DNA from 2 places in the Bacillus sp. S10(2024) genome. Region 1 is predicted to be linked to the other one. Evidence: riboswitches for the same ligand, from Rfam matches in the RefSeq annotation. Region 1 holds a riboswitch; the other holds the start of a gene.
The links. A riboswitch is a leader RNA that binds a small molecule or an ion and turns the genes downstream of it on or off. The one in region 1 is predicted to bind S-adenosylmethionine.
Positions count from the first base shown of each region.

Region 2: linked by a shared signal. The riboswitch ahead of AB1280_RS10690 (Na+/H+ antiporter NhaC family protein) and the one ahead of AB1280_RS18425 (bifunctional O-acetylhomoserine aminocarboxypropyltransferase/cysteine synthase) in region 1 are both predicted to bind S-adenosylmethionine.

Region 1 covers NZ_JBFLUR010000002.1:3,608,199-3,616,558, reverse strand. Annotated here, with positions in the region: gene AB1280_RS18435 (homoserine dehydrogenase) at 1-231, opposite strand, end outside; gene metA (homoserine O-acetyltransferase MetA) at 375-1,280, opposite strand; gene AB1280_RS18425 (bifunctional O-acetylhomoserine aminocarboxypropyltransferase/cysteine synthase) at 1,261-2,556, opposite strand; SAM riboswitch class I at 2,649-2,752, opposite strand; gene AB1280_RS18420 (enoyl-CoA hydratase) at 2,940-3,311, shown strand; gene AB1280_RS18415 (chloride channel protein) at 3,944-5,185, shown strand; gene pdxK (pyridoxine/pyridoxal/pyridoxamine kinase) at 5,340-6,164, shown strand; gene AB1280_RS18405 (GGDEF domain-containing protein) at 6,199-7,239, opposite strand; gene AB1280_RS18400 (YbdD/YjiX family protein) at 7,413-7,616, opposite strand; gene AB1280_RS18395 (carbon starvation CstA family protein) at 7,609-8,360, opposite strand, start outside.
Region 2 covers NZ_JBFLUR010000002.1:2,074,019-2,082,378, forward strand. Annotated here, with positions in the region: gene AB1280_RS10660 (bifunctional metallophosphatase/5'-nucleotidase) at 1-972, shown strand, start outside; gene AB1280_RS10665 (response regulator) at 1,007-1,639, opposite strand; gene AB1280_RS10670 (sensor histidine kinase) at 1,632-2,693, opposite strand; gene liaF (cell wall-active antibiotics response protein LiaF) at 2,693-3,433, opposite strand; gene AB1280_RS10680 (PspA/IM30 family protein) at 3,553-4,203, opposite strand; gene AB1280_RS10685 (flagellar basal body rod protein) at 4,247-4,603, opposite strand; gene AB1280_RS10690 (Na+/H+ antiporter NhaC family protein) at 4,799-6,109, opposite strand; SAM riboswitch class I at 6,207-6,312, opposite strand; gene AB1280_RS10695 (DUF402 domain-containing protein) at 6,449-6,976, opposite strand; gene gltP (glutamate/aspartate:proton symporter GltP) at 7,180-8,360, opposite strand, start outside.

The DNA of each region.
Region 1 (8,360 bases):
AATCACAACATCAACATCTGGATTATTTATAATTTCATCTGGATTCCTCGTTAATAATGTAGGGGTTACTTGGACCTCTCGTTCTTTTTCTAAGTTTTGTACTAATACTTTTGCTACTTTGATAGGACAACCGATTTGGTGTGCTAAACGATCTTGATGATCTTCAATAATGCGCACGACACCGCTTCCTACAGTTCCAAGACCTAATAGGCCAACTTGAATTTCGTTCATAGTACTGTCCACCCCTTTAAAAATTGTATTTAGGTGCCATTATATAAGGTCAGATCATAAAAAACAATATATTTAGAACATTCTGAATAATAAAGATCGTTCTTTACAAAGAAAACGTTACCACGTGTTATGCTCAACTTCCTTTACAAAATATAAGGAGTTTCCTGATACACATAGTAATTCAACCAATTTGAGAATAGTAAATTTCCATGACTACGCCACCTTACTACTGGATTTTCCAAAGGATTGTCATGCTTAAAATAATTTTTGGGAATAGCAATATCCAATCCTCTTTGCTGATCGCGCTCATATTCTTGCTTTAATGTCTCACAGCTGTATTCACTATGACCAAGAACAAAAATATGCTTTCCATCTTTATTTATAACGAGATGAACACCGGCTTCTTCAGATGTCGCTAACACATCAAGCTCCTGTACGCGTTGAATATCAGATGCCCGTACTTCTGTATGACGAGAATGCGGTGCAAAAAAGCTTTCATCAAAACCGCGTAATAGTTTCACATGCTCCTGCTGCACTTCATGTTCAAATACCCCAAACATCTTTTGTTCTAGCGGATATTTCGGAACGTTGTAGTGATAATACAATCCTGCCTGCGCCCCCCAGCAAATATGAAGCGTTGATGTGACATGTGCATTCGAATACTCCATAATTTGTTTCAATTCATCCCAATAATCTACTTCTTCGAAAGGAAGTGTTTCAACCGGAGCACCAGTAATGATAAGTCCGTCAAATTTTTCTCCTTCAATATCACGAAATGTTTTATAAAAGCTTGTTAAATGCTCCTGCGTTACATTTTTTGCTGTATGGGACTCCATATGAAGTAAGTGGATATCGAGTTGAAGCGGTGTATTCCCAATTAAACGAAGCAACTGCGTTTCTGTTTCTTGTTTTGTTGGCATTAAGTTTAAAATAGCAATCTTCAAAGCACGAATATCTTGCGTTTCTGCTCGTTCTTTCGTCATCACAAAAATATTTTCATTTTGCAATACTTTACGAGCTGGTAAATCTTTAGCAATGATGATCGGCATACTGTTTTCCTCCAGAAAGTGCTGCCCCTAAATCAGCAATAATATCCGCCGCATCTTCAATACCAACTGATAACCGAATTAAATCAGGTGTTACACCTGCCAAACATTGCTGCTCTTCTGTAAGCTGACGATGCGTTGTGCTTGCAGGATGAATGACACAAGTTCTTGCATCTGCAACATGCGTCACCAATGTGGCAAGCTTCACATTTCCAATAAACTGTTTAGCAGGTTCAAGGCCGCCCTTTATTCCAAATGTTAAAACACCGCTCGCACCTTTCGGTAAATATTTTTGCGCCAATGCATAATTTTCATTACTTTGAAGTCCAGGATAATTGACCCACTCAACGCATTCATGCTGCGATAACCACTGTGCAACGGCTAGTGCATTTTGGCTATGACGCTCCATGCGAAGATGCAATGTCTCTAAGCCAATATTGCTCATGTACGCATTGAATGGGCTCATACAATTTCCATAGTCTCTTAATAACTGTACACGAGCTTTCACAATATATGCCGCTTGCCCAAACTTGTTCACATAACTCACACCATGATAGCTTGGATCTGATTCAACAAATTCAGGGAATTTACTCCAATCGAAATTCCCTCCATCAATAACAATGCCGCCTAGTGAGCTTGCATGACCATCGATATATTTCGTTGTAGAATGAACAACAATGTTTGCACCATGTTCAAATGCATGACATAAATACGGTGTCGCTAATGTATTATCCACAATAAACGGTACTCCAAGCTCTTTTGCCGCATCAGAAAACTCTTTAAAATTCAGTACATTCATCGCTGGATTCCCAAGCGATTCCGCATATACAAGCTTTGTTTTCTCATTTGCGAGAGCAACAATTTCATCAGCAGATAAGTTTGGATTAAAGAACGTGACCTCAATCCCAAGCTTTTTAAGACTAACTGCAAATAAATTAAATGTACCGCCGTATACTGTTGATGAGCAGAGCAAGTGATCACCACTGCCACAAATATTTAATATTGCTAGCATAATTGCAGCTTGCCCTGATGCCGTTGCAACCGCACCAACGCCGCCTTCTAACTCTGTGAGCTTTTGCTCAAAGGCCGCAAGCGTCGGATTTCCAATACGCGTATAAATATATCCTTCCGCTTCCAAATTAAAGAGGGCCGCTAAATCATCAGAAGTATCATATTTGTACGTCGTGCTTTGATAAAGCGGCAAAACACGCGGCTCACCATTTTTTGGCGTATAGCCACCTTGCACACAAATCGTTCCTTTTCCCCATGATTCTTCCATTTCTCAATCTCCTTTCTTTTATAAAAAATAAAAAACTGCTCCTTTCCTTAATAAGAAAGAAGCAGTTTAGATAAACGCTCGCCATGTAGCCTTTCTTATCTTTCAGGAAATACCTGCAGGATTTAGCACAATTCCGATTTACGGCTGTTGCCAAGGTTTCATAGGGCCCGTTCCCTCCACCTATTCTTGATAAGACATATGCAATTACCGATGATTTTATAGAAATTATTTCCTTATGTCAACTTTTTTTCTGAATGTTCTTAAAATATTCCATTAATTCCCCCATCATTTCCACCACCAGACTTTACCGAGTAAAGAATATTCTGTAAAATTCAAGGTATGAATGACAAATCATTCACAAACCAATAGGAGGCGATACATACATGAAAGTCGGGGAAATGTTAACTTTTGAAAAATCATTTACGAGAGAAGATGTAGAGCTATTTAGTAAAATTTCTGGTGATGCCGGTGAACACCATGTCGTTCCAGATGAACATGGACGCGTAATGGTACAAGGATTACTAGTTGCAACATTACCTACGAAAATTGGCGGCGATTTAAATTTTATCGCAAGAGATGCGGAATTTACTTTCTTACGTCCAGTCTTTACCGGAGATACCGTTCGATGTGAAGTCACACTTACTCATCACGAAGAACAAGCAGATCGAGTAATTGCCGTTTCAAAGGCAGAATGCTTTAATCAAAACGGTAAAAAAGTGTTGGAAGGATCTTTTCAAGGAATTATTCGTCAATAATTAAAGTAAAACTTCCATCAGTGGGGGATGCTTCATCCCTCACTGATAGAAAACCTGCCCCGCTTATTTTTTTACTTCTCTCTAAACCGTGAAATGAGATTTTACCACCTACCACTTTCCAGAGACACAAATAACATATATACATGAATTTATTATATGAATAGAATGAAATAGGGCTTTAAATTTGAAAAAATACAGGAAATGTTCTATTTTAAGATAAAAAATACATTTTAAAAACCTTACTTACTATGTAAAATGAAAGAGTTATATTTTATTCATTATGGTAACCCTGAAAATACTATTTGCAACAATGTTATACCTTATATAAATGTTTCTACATCACTTATTATAAAGTGATCTTTTTTCTTTATAGGGATACTTTCAAAACTTAAGTTGATTGGTATATCACTGTGCCCCCTACACATTTTTCATATGAATTTCAAATAAAATTCATATAAACCCTTTAATATTAAACACTATAGGTAATTCTCTATCTTTTGTATCAATTCTCTTCAATAAGTTCTTTATAAAAATGGAAAAAGAACTGTTATAACATTTATAAGTATAATTATTTTCGTATCAAAATCCCGAATTTTTTCATAACAGAATATAACATAAAGGAGGCATAAAAAATGGAAATTAGGAGAGGCATGCATTCTTTACTTATCATGTACGGTATGTTTCTAGGTGCTATAGTTGGTGCTACAGTCTGGTTATTTTTAGTTACCACAAATGCTGGAATTCATTTTATTTGGGGATATTTACCTAAGGAATTTTCATTACCACCTTATTACACAATTTGTGTAACAGTGCTTGGCGGTGTTCTTGTCGGACTGTCACAAAAGTACTTCGGTACATGCCCGCGTTTAATGCCAGAGGTAATGGGTGAATATAAGAAAACAGGTAGGATTGAGTACCGTTTTGTGCTTCAATCTACGTTAACAGCTATTATTGTTTTAATATTTGGTGCAAGTTTAGGACCGGAAGCAGCACTTGTTGGAATTATCGGTGGACTTTGTACGTGGGTTGGCGATCGTTTTCATTTTACTTTAAAAGGAATGAAGGGACTAACTGAAATTGGAATTGGCGCTACTTTAAGTGTTATTTTTAATGCACCATTATTCGGTTATTTAGCTCCAAGTGAAAATGAGAATAAACCAATTGACGAAATTTCCAAAGGAAAAAAGACTATTGTATATCTCGCTACTACTTTTGCTGGTTTTTCTGTTTATTTATTACTTAGTAAGTTTGATAATCGAGGATCTTTTATTGTTGATTTTGGGAAAGGGTCTTTTTCATTACATGAATGGCTTGCCTTTTTACCTCTGATTTGTATAGGAGCTGGTGTCGGCTATTTTTATTTCAAGGTAGAATATATATTGGAAAAAATAGTCCATCCTTTTCAAGAATATAAAGTTACATTAGGAGTTATAGGTGGCATTCTTTTAGGGATTGCAGGAACTTTACTACCCTATACAATGTTTTCAGGAGAACATCAATTAAAAGACTTAGTCCATGAGTGGACAGCATTATCATTTGGGATGCTGCTTCTTTCAGGGGTTTTAAAATTATGTGTAACGGCAGTTTGTTTAAGTACAGGTTGGCGCGGCGGACATATTTTTCCAATTGTATTTGCTGGTGCAAGTATTGGATATGCTGTCGCTACTGTCATACCACTAGATCCAATTGCTTGTGTAGCCATTGTCACTACAGCCATTTCAAGCTATGCAGTACGAAAACCAATCGCTATTACATTATTATTACTCATGTTCTTCCCAATTAATTTATTGATACCAATGATTGGAGCTGCAATGATTGGTAATCTATTTCCACTCCCTAACCATAATGAACAGGAAGGAATAGTACAAAGCTAAAGTAAAAATATATAAGCAATACTACCGCTATGAAAGTGTTAGTACTGCTTGTTTTGATTGAACTACTTTCTTTTTTCACTTTGTACTTCCTCATATCATTGATATAATAATTAAAAATATGGTTTTCATTCTATCACCCAAGGGGGCTTTCAAAATGTCATTAAATAAAGCACTGACAATTGCTGGATCGGATACAAGCGGCGGCGCTGGTATGCAAGCAGACTTAAAAACATTCCAAGAGCTTGGTGTATACGGTATGACAGCTCTGACAACAATCGTAACAATGGACCCGCATAACGGTTGGGCACATAACGTGTTCCCAATTCCAGCGTCTACATTAAAACCACAACTAGAAACAACAATTGAAGGTGTTGGCGTTGATGCATTAAAAACAGGTATGCTTGGCTCTGTTGAAATCATTGAGCTGGTTGCTGAAACAATTGAGAAGCATAATCTACAAAACGTAGTAATAGACCCAGTTATGGTATGTAAGGGTGCAGATGAAGCACTTCATCCAGAAACAAATGACTGCTTACGTGACAAACTCGTTCCAAAAGCTTTAATTGTAACACCAAACTTATTTGAAGCGTATCAACTAAGCGGTGTCAAAATTAACTCACTTGAAGATATGAAGCAAGCTGCTGAAAAAATCCATGCTTTAGGAGCAAAGTATGTACTTATTAAAGGCGGCAGCAAGCTAGGAACAGACAAAGCAATTGATTTATTATACGATGGAGAAACATTTGATATTTTAGAATCTGAAAAAATTGAAACAACGTATACACATGGCGCAGGTTGTACATACGCTGCTGCAATTACAGCAGAACTAGCAAAAGGAAAACCTGTAAAAGAAGCAGTTCAAGTGGCAAAGGAATTTATTACAGCTGCCATTCTTCATTCTTTCAAATTAAATGAATATGTAGGACCAACACATCACGGTGCATATCGTAGATTTGGCGCTGGAAAAGAACTTGTATAAAAAATAAAGTCGTCATTTGTGACGACTTTATTTTTTATGAAACACGATTTCTACCATTTCGTTTAGAAGAATACAATGCATCATCTGCAAGTTGAATAAACTCTTGTGGTGAATCTTTATAAATTGAAGTACCTACTGAAATCGTGATATTTAAACAACTATTATTTTGCAATCGAAACACATGATTCTCTACACCTGTTCTAATTTTTTCCCCTATATCTACAGCGAACTGTAATGTTGAATTTGGTAACAATAACGCAAATTCTTCTCCACCTTTTCGGAACACTAAATGCGGAAATGGAGAACTATTCTTCAAAATTTCTCCTACTTGCTGTAAAACTTCATCACCTGCTGGATGCCCATACTTGTCATTCACACGCTTGAAATAATCGATATCTACCAACAATAAACAGAGCGAATTTTCATCGCTTTTCTTATCTTCAATATGTCTATTCAATTCTGTATCAAACTTACGAACATTCCCAAGTCCTGTTAATGCATCTATCGTTGCTTGCTGTTTCATCACATGAAATAACTCGTTTGATTGCAAAACATAATGTGCACTTAAAAAAGTAATATATCCTGTCGTAATGCTAATAAGTAAGTATAGGCTTAATACAAAAACATCTTGGAAAACAAAATAAATCGCAAGCGATGAAATTGTTAAGCAATAAACATGTAACCATATCCATTTTTTCAGCATTGAAATATGAAATGTTGAAATAAGAGCACATCCAATACCCGTTAGTACAAGAACACATACAGATGGACACATTGAATAACCTGTAAACAACAAACGTGCAATTAAGAGAATGCTAGCCGATAGTAAACTTGCAATGGGCCCACCAATAATAGCAGCTAATATAACCGCAAGATATCGTAAATCTAACATTACACTCTCAACTTGAACACCAAACTTTATAAGCAGGGCACCTAAAGCACCCGTTACAATACCAACAAAACATTTCACTTCAAATGATAATGGCTCTTTTAATGAAGTATTTTTTAAAAGTTGCCCCCCAACAAAAATAAAGGAAAGAATAATAGTTGTATTAATAAATAGATCGTCTAGCATAAACATATACCTGGCCTTTCTACAACTTAACACTTTACAAAAAACTTGTCCCTTTCCTACTTATTATTGTATATTATATCCCTATAACTCCCAAACATTTTTTCTAGATGTTTCACGTGAAACTTTCAAACAAAAAAAGAGCGAAATCTCGCCCTTTTTTCACTATAACCTCGTTAGCAACATCTCGAAATTTTCCCACCCTTTGCATTAAATCTTGCCTCTTGCGCTTCAGCAAAAAATTGTTTTCGAGATAATACTTGCTCGTTTGGATGATATTGTTTCATATGCACAACGTACTTTTCATAACTCGGTACACCAACAAGTAAGCTAATAAATTGTTTTCGATATCTCCACATGTTAATTACTGTTTTAAGCATAATGCTGTGCCTCGCTTTCATCACGCGGAACATACGCTGCTTCTTTTAAAGGTATCGCTTTATTATTTAATACTTGTATCCATATTCTAATAGACGATATTAGTACTGCAATTACAACAAGCATAAAAATTCCACAAAGCGCTGCATCAATATAATCATTAAGAATAATTTGTTTCATCTGCGCTACGTCTTTCGCTGGTGCTAATAGTTTACCTTTATCTAGTGCACCTTGGAACACTTTTGCATGAGAGAGGAATCCAATTTTCGGATTTTCATGAAATAACTTTTGATAACCCGCTGTCATTGTCACAATTAGTAACCATGTTGTCGGAATGAGCGTCACCCAAACGTATGCCTTTTTCCCCATTTTAAACAAAACAGTCGTTCCAAGTAATAATGCAATCCCAGCTAACATTTGATTTGCAATTCCAAAGAGCGGCCATAATGTATTAATACCGCCAAGCGGATCAACTACCCCTTGATATAAGAAATAACCCCACCCCAGTACACATATTGTCGTTGCTACAATATTTGAAAGCGTAGAATCTGTTTTTGCGAACGGTTTATAAACTTGCCCTAAAATATCTTGAATCATAAATCGACCAACTCGTGTTCCTGCATCAATTGTTGTTAAGATAAAGAGCGCTTCAAATAAAATGGCAAAATGATACCAAAATGCCATTAACGCTTTTCCACCAATAACTTGAGAGAAGATATGAGCCATCCCAATTGCAAGTGTTGGTG
Region 2 (8,360 bases), 1.5 Mb from region 1:
GATATGTCGGCAGTCACTTTTATAGATGAAGCTACTGCTGTTCAAACGTATGTACGAGAATTACAGCAAAAAGGCATCCATGCTATTATCGTTCTTGCTCATCTAGATGGTAAGACAACAGACAGAATTACATACGGGCCACTTGCTGATCTAGCCAGTAAACTTGATGATGATGTAGATATACTATTTGGTGGACATAATCATTCTTATATGAATGGATTTGTCAATGGAAAACTACTTGTTGAAGCGTATTCTTATGGAAAGGCTTTTGCAAATGTGCAGCTCACACTTAATCGCAAAACGAAAGATATTACAAGAAAAACAGCGAAGATTATTCCCACTTATCATGATCAAATACAGCCTAATCTAATCGTTCAAACATGGCTCCAAAGCTATCAAACAAAAGTAGCCCCCTTAACCGAGCAAATACTTGGAAAAAGTATACACGAGGTCACACGAGATCAAAATAAAAACGGAGAAGCAGATCTTGGTGCCCTTATTGCTGTATCTCAGCGTCAAGCTATGCAAACTGACATTGCATTTGTCAATCCCGGCACTATACGCCATAATTTACCGGCCGGTTTCATCACATGGGAAAATACATTTCTCATTCAACCTTTTGAAAATAAACTCATTAAGATGGAGTTAACTGGTAAAGAAATTCAAAGTGTTCTGCACGAACAATGGGATGATGAAGTACGGATGTTACAAGTATCTGGAATTTGTTATACATGGGAAAAAAATGAGGTGAAATCAATCTCACTAGAAAATGGTGAGCCACTCCAAGATGATACAACATACTCTGTCGTAGTAAATTCTTTTCTAGCAAATGGAGGAGATAAGTTTACAATTTTTCAAAAAGGACGAAATCGTGTTGAGGGCCCAACAGATCAAGAAGCATTCGCAAATTTCATTCGTTCTACTCCCTCTTTAGAAAATATTCGAGTGAATCATATTCAAAAAATACAGTGAATACTTACAAAAAAAAGGCTTCTTTACGGCCTTTTTAATTTGTAAGCTGATGACGAAACGCATAAATAACAGCTTGTGTTCGATCACTTACATGTAATTTATTTAAAATATTACTTACATGCGTCTTCACTGTTTTTAAAGCAATAAATAGTTCATCAGCAATTTCCTGATTACTCTTTCCTTGTGCAATTAATAGTAAAATTTCAAACTCTCGCTCTGTTAACTCTTCATGCAGCGGCTGTTCCTTTTTTTGTCGCATACGTGACATCATTTTTCCGGTAACTTTCGGTTCGAGTACTATTTCTCCATCAAATGTCGCCCGAACTGCATCTGCTATATCACTCGCTCTAGACGTTTTTAACAAATAACTAGTTGCACCAGCTTCAATGACCGGATATAACTTTTCATCGTCTAAGAAACTTGTCACAACAACAATTTTTGCTTCCGGCCATTCTTGAATAATTGCTCTCGTTGCCTCAACACCGTCCATTTCATCCATTACAAGATCCATTAAAATAATGTCTGGTTTTAGTAATAGTGCTAATTCCGAACCTTTTCTTCCATTTTCTGCTTCTCCTACAACTTCAATGTCCGGCTGAGTCGATAAATACGCTGATACACCCATACGAACCATTTCATGATCATCAACAAGTAATACTTTAATCATCTTGTTCCTCCCCTCTTTCTAAAAGAATCGGCACTTTCACCTCAATTTGCGTTCCTTTATTTGGAAAGCTTAATACCTTTAAAGTTCCGCCAATTTCATGAACGCGCTCTTGCATAGAGCGAAGACCATATGACCCTGCTTTGTTCACTCCTACTTCAAAGCCTACACCATCATCAATAATTTTTAAAATTGCATATTCATCAATTTGGCGCAACCTCACTTCTGTTTTCTTTGCTTTTGCATGCCGCAATGTATTGGACAGTGCTTCTTGTACAATACGGAATAAGTGGTCTTCTACACCTTTTTTCAATTGAATTGGCTCAATCAACCATTCAATCTTCATATGTTGTTTTCGTGAAAGTTCTGTTAATAATTCTTCAATGCCTTCCGTTAACTTTTTACCTTCTAATTGGACGGGACGTAAATGAAGAAGCAGCGCTCTCATTTCTGATTGAGCATTTACAACCATATTTTCAACAAGTTTTAATTGCTTTTGAGTACCCTCTGGTATATGAGCAGTTTGCTCATTAATTGCTGACATCATCATCGACATCGCAAAGAGCTGTTGACTGACAGAATCATGAAGTTCCCTCGCTAAACGATGCCGTTCCTCTGAAATAGCCTGTTGTCGCATTTCTTCATTCCAATGCGCTCGTTCATTCGTTACTTTTTGAAATAATCCTGCTTGCTCTTCTAAACGTCTAGCAAGCGCAATTACCTTCCGTTCTACTTCATGAAATTCATCTTCTGCTGTAAACGAAGCATCTCTTGGAAAATTCCCTCTTTCTACTTCAAATAGAAAAGTCGTTAACCCTTGAATTCGCTGCTGCATATAATACCCAATCGCATATCCAACAATTCCACCTATGAGAAGACTCGTACAGATAATAAACAAGCTAACAGGAACAGAAGCAATAGATTCTTTCCATAATAAATCATACACATTTTGCTGGCTTTTCCATACATAAACGATAGTACAAATAAGTGCAATACTAATAGAAGATAATATTGAGTAACGGATATACATCCATGAAATGTTCTTCTGTTTTTTCATTATACTTTCCTCACTTCCGTATCGCCTACGATAAGCGAAGAAATAATTTTAATACGGCGAGGAGCTTCTTTATACTGTTCCGTTCTAAACTTCACATTACGATTAAAGCCTGTTTCTTCATGCGATGGAAGCAATATTCTCCCAACAATAACAGAATGATTCAAGGACAATTCAATATCGTATGGAACATACAAACGAATATTACCAATCACACCACGAATGACAATGACAGTTTCGCCTTCTGGAATCATGGCTGTTGTTAAATCAATTTCAATATCTCCGATTCCATATTGAATATTCACATCTTCTAACTCATAAATATGATCCATTATTCGTACGTTACCAACCATAATATTCTTTATATACGGCTCTGTTCGATAGATTGGTTTTTCTTCATTTATATATTCTTTTTCCTTAATTTCAACCTGTACCGCATTTGACTTTTGCTGGCCTTGTATCAGCTGGTAGCCAATGAAAGCTAAACAAGCAAATAAAACAAGCACGAAAGCTGCTGATGAAAATAGGAAAAATAAGAAAACAAGTCCCCCAACAAATAAACACACATTCCCTCTCACATATCGATTCTTTTTTCGATAATGCCTTCCAAACATAATCATAACAAAGGCAAAAATAAGAGCACCAGGCTCAAAATGTCCAAGAATCATATCGAGAAAAAGACCGAATCCAAATATGACGAGGAGCATCCCTAATAATTGTGTTTTCGAAAATTGTTTCTTCATTGCAGCTCCCCCTTCTTTATTATATATACATAGAAGAAAAAGGCATTGTATTCCAACACCTTTTCTTCTATCACTATATCATAAGCTCATTTTATAATATACTACAATTATTTTATTACCTATTTGTCTAAAGATACTTCTTTTTTTCCTTTCATTTCGCGTTCAAGCTTTGCAATTTTCATATCAAATGTGTCACGTTCATAACCTTCATTTATGCGAAGCTCTAAATCACGAATGTGATTTTCAATTTCTTCGAAGCGTAAAAATGGATTATTTTCATCCATCTTATGAAGAGCCGTATTCATACGGCGGTTTGCATGTGCCATATTTTCACGTGCCATTAATTCCATACGTTTTGCATTCATTTCTTTTAATTTATTTTTCATTTCAGATAGACGACGTTCTAGCTCATCTATTTGTTCTACAACCCCTTCATACATTTTTTCTAAGCGAGCAACTTGCCCTTCGTAGTATGCTACTTCTTCTAATGCACGTTCATGTAGTTGCATTTCTCCTGCTTCCCTTGCAATTACAGCTTGTTTGGATCTCTTGTTTACGAAATAACGCGCCCCTTCAAGCTCATGAGCAAAATTAGATTTTAATGTTTTGTGACGCTCAATTAATTTTTCAATTTTTGTTACCTCGCGCTCACTATTACGTAAATATTGATTTAACATCGCAATTGGATTTTTTCTTTCTTTCTCGTCTAATACATTATGAAAATCTGCAAGTACTGCATCTCGTACACGTCCGAATAATGATTGTTTCATTTTTAATCTTCCTCTCTTCTACTCTATTATTTTTTATTTCATATTAGTTATTTTTCATTAATTTGTTCCACTCATCTTCAAAATTGTTATACGGCTCCGAGCTATCTGAAGCAGCATCTACTACATGTTTCTCTTTTTTCCATTCACGGTATCCATAATATAGAACGACTAATGCCACAATACCGATTAATGCTGGGGAATGGGACAGGGCAATTGACAAGCCGATTAAACCGACAATACCCCAAGCTAGTTTTCCAAAAAATGATTGTGCTCGCACAAATGATTTATAGCTCCAATACACAATCCCTGCTCCAATCGCTAATCCTACAATACCAGCAAGACTTCCAAGAGCAATTAAAGCCAAAATACCGGCTGCCATAAACGCTAAAAATTGTTTCATCTTGTGCTTGCCTCCCTTCGTTTTGATACTCTTATCTTACCTATCTTTTCATTTTTCTATAACGAGCTTAAGAACCGTTTTTCTCTCAGACTTAAGTCCTATTTATTATCAGACCTATTTTTAAAGTAAGATGAAATCAGTCGTTATATCTAAACCAAAAGAGGATGCCTACTATAAGACATCCTCTTCTGATTATTATGCTATTTTTTGATATTCCTTTTTCTCAGGCGAAAGACGCGGAAAATTAATGACAATTGAGATAATACCGCAGACAGCAACTAACATTGGATAAAATGAGTATGGTAATAATTCAATTGGTGAAAGTGAAGCAAATCCTGCCGCCGTTAACATTTGTGCACCGTATGGGATTAATCCTTGCACACTACAAGAGAATAAATCTAACAAGCTCGCCGATTTTTTCGGATCAATATTATATTGATCTGCAACATTCTTTGCTAGTGGACCTGTAAAAATAATAGAAATTGTATTATTTGCTGTGCACATATTTGTCATACTTACAAGACCAGCAATTCCGAATTCTGCACCTTTTTTTGAACGAATATTACGTGTTAGCACATTCATTAAATAATGAATGCCGCCGTTATATTGAATAATTCCAACCATTCCACCGATTAAAATCGCTAATAATACCATTTCCATCATACCATTAATTCCTACTGTGACACTTTTAAAGAAACTTGCTAATGTGTAGCTTCCATCTACCATGCCAATAATACCAGCTAACACTGTTCCTCCTGATAATACAACTAGTACGTTACATCCAAGCAGCGCTGTAATTAACACCCCTGCATACGGTAAAATTTTCACCCAATTAAACGCATGTGCTGTCATATTTGTATGAGTGCCTAACGTAAGAACGACTAACAGTACACTCGTAACAATAGCAGCTGGTAATACAATTAAGAAATTTGTTTTAAATTTATCTTTCATTTCCGTTCCTTGTGTACGTACAGCTGCAATTGTCGTATCTGAAATAAAAGATAAATTGTCGCCAAACATTGCACCACCAACAACTGTTGCCATAGCAAGCGCCATAGAAATATCCGTGTGTCCACTAATCCCTACTGCAATTGGCCCTAATGCTGCAATCGTGCCCATTGATGTTCCCATTGCTAATGAAATAAATGCACCAATAATAAACAGTCCAGCAATTAAGAAACCTGGTGGCAAAATAGAAAGAGCTAAGTTTACCGTTGCTTCAACAGCGCCCATACCTTTTGCAGTTTCAGAAAATGCACCTGCTAACACAAAGATCAATACCATAATCATGATATCTGGATTTCCAGCCCCTTTAGCAAAGCGTTCAACCTTTGTAGTAAAGTTTTCTTTCCTGTTCATTACTAATGCAGCCGCAACTGCAATTAAAATAGCAACCAAAATTGGTAATTTATAAAAATCCCCTGTAATTACACCAGAACCAATAAATAATGCTAAAAATATGCCAAGTGGTAATAATGCCAATGCATTTCCTTTTGTTTGTTCCAAAGTTATACCCTCTCCTATTTCTAAACCTATCCTTCACAAGAGCGAAAAAGACCTCTTCTGAAGAGAAGAGGTCTTATATATCATATAAGAAACACTCTTCTCATCTATCAAGCATACCGCTTGCTGGATTTGGCACAGCACTCTATTATGAGTCCGCTGCCGAGGCATCTTAGGGCCAGTCCCTCCGCCTCTCTTGATAAGAAGGTTTCATATTATATTTTTGTGTAAATCAATCTTTTTCTACTTTAATCGTTGCAGGAGAAAATGTCAAATATTATTTCTATCAAAATAGTTGGTATTTTTTTGATATTATAGAAACAGAAAATAAAGTAACAAATATCAGCAACAATCTTTTATTTTTTGAATTTCTGTTTCTAAAATCGAAAACCATAAAAATTCTTTTTCTTCAATTTTTTTCATAATCCACTTTGCTGTATTCCAAGCTAAATTATACTCCTCTTTTGAAATGTCTCCGTCCATATATGCTTTTTCTAACTCATCTTCATCTAATAAATACATTTTCTCATTTGCTAACATGACAACATCTAAATATAAATCATCGAAATAAGGCAGTCCTCTTTCATCCATTTTATACTCTTTTGCAACATCAATATAATATTGAACAAGCTCTTTTTTCTCATTCAGCATCGCTGTAATGGCAAAATTTTTTCCATTTATGAAATATTGGATCCAAGTATAACCATTTTGCGCAATACAAATCTTCCGATTATTATACTGTTTATAACTAGGCTCTCTCACTTGCTTTATAAGTAATATACCTAACATACCGTCCTGTACATCTTTTACCGCATACGTTTTATCAATTAGCCGTTTCCATGATGAGCCATCTCCATATTTACGTTTCATCCTCATTACTCCTTATTCCATATAGAAATTCATTTAAATTTTTTTCATATAAGTCGCTGCTACGTAAAACAAAACATGATCTGCACTTGCATTCTCTCTTTACTTTAATTATTACACGTGGCAGAAACGGACTTGAACGCTCCTTAATTCGTATGTATATAGAAAAAAGACCTTCACGTGCACCGTGAAGGCCCTTCTATCATTTAAGCTACTTGCTTCTCTGAAATCTCTTTCAAATAAGCTTGTCCTTTTTCTGCGTCATACTGTCCTTCCCATTTAGACATAACAACTGCAGCTAATGAGTTACCTACTACGTTTACTGCAGTACGTGCCATATCTAAAATACGGTCAATACCAGCGATAAACGCTAAACCTTCAGATGGAATACCTACTGTATGAAGCGTTGCTAATAATACAACGAATGATACGCCCGGTACACCAGCAATCCCTTTTGAAGTAACCATTAAGACAAGAAGTAATGTAACCTGTTGTGTAATCGATAAATCAATACCATACATTTGCGCTAAGAAAATCGCTGCAATTGCTTGATATAACGTTGAACCATCTAAGTTAAATGAATAACCAGTTGGAATAACGAAAGATGTGATTGCTTTCGGGCATCCGAAACGCTCCATCTTTTCCATAATCTTTGGTAGAACCGTCTCTGAGCTTGCTGTAGAATATGCTAAAATAAGCTCGTCTTTTAAAATCTTAAAGAATTGGAAAATATTAATTCCAAATAACTTTGCCGTAAGACCTAATACAACAACAACAAAGAAAATCATTGATCCATAAACTACAATAACTAATTTACCTAATGGAACTAATGACGCTACACCAAACTTAGAAACCGTTACGCCAATTAACGCAAACACACCAAACGGCGCAAACTTCATTACTTGGTTTGTTACATAAAACATTGCATCGGCCACACCTTGGAAGAAATTCAGAACTGGTCTTCCTCTTTCTCCAATTGCCGCTACCCCTAAACCAAATAATACAGAGAAGAAAATAATTGCAAGCATATCACCTTTTGCTAACGAGTCCATAATATTCGTTGGAACGATATTTACGAACGTATCTGCAAATGAATGACTCTGTACTTGCTCTGTTGTAGCTGTATACTTAGAAATATCTGATTTCTGTAAGTTTGACATATCCACGCCTTTTCCTGGCTGGAATATGTTTGCTACTAATAAACCAACAACAATCGCAATCGTTGTAATAATCTCAAAATAAATAATTGTTTTTCCACCTAAACGTCCAAGCTTTTTCACATCTCCAACGCCGGCAACACCAACAACAATACTTGCTACTACAATTGGTACAACAATCATTTTAATTAAACGAATAAAAATATCACCAATCGGTTGTAGAAACTTTG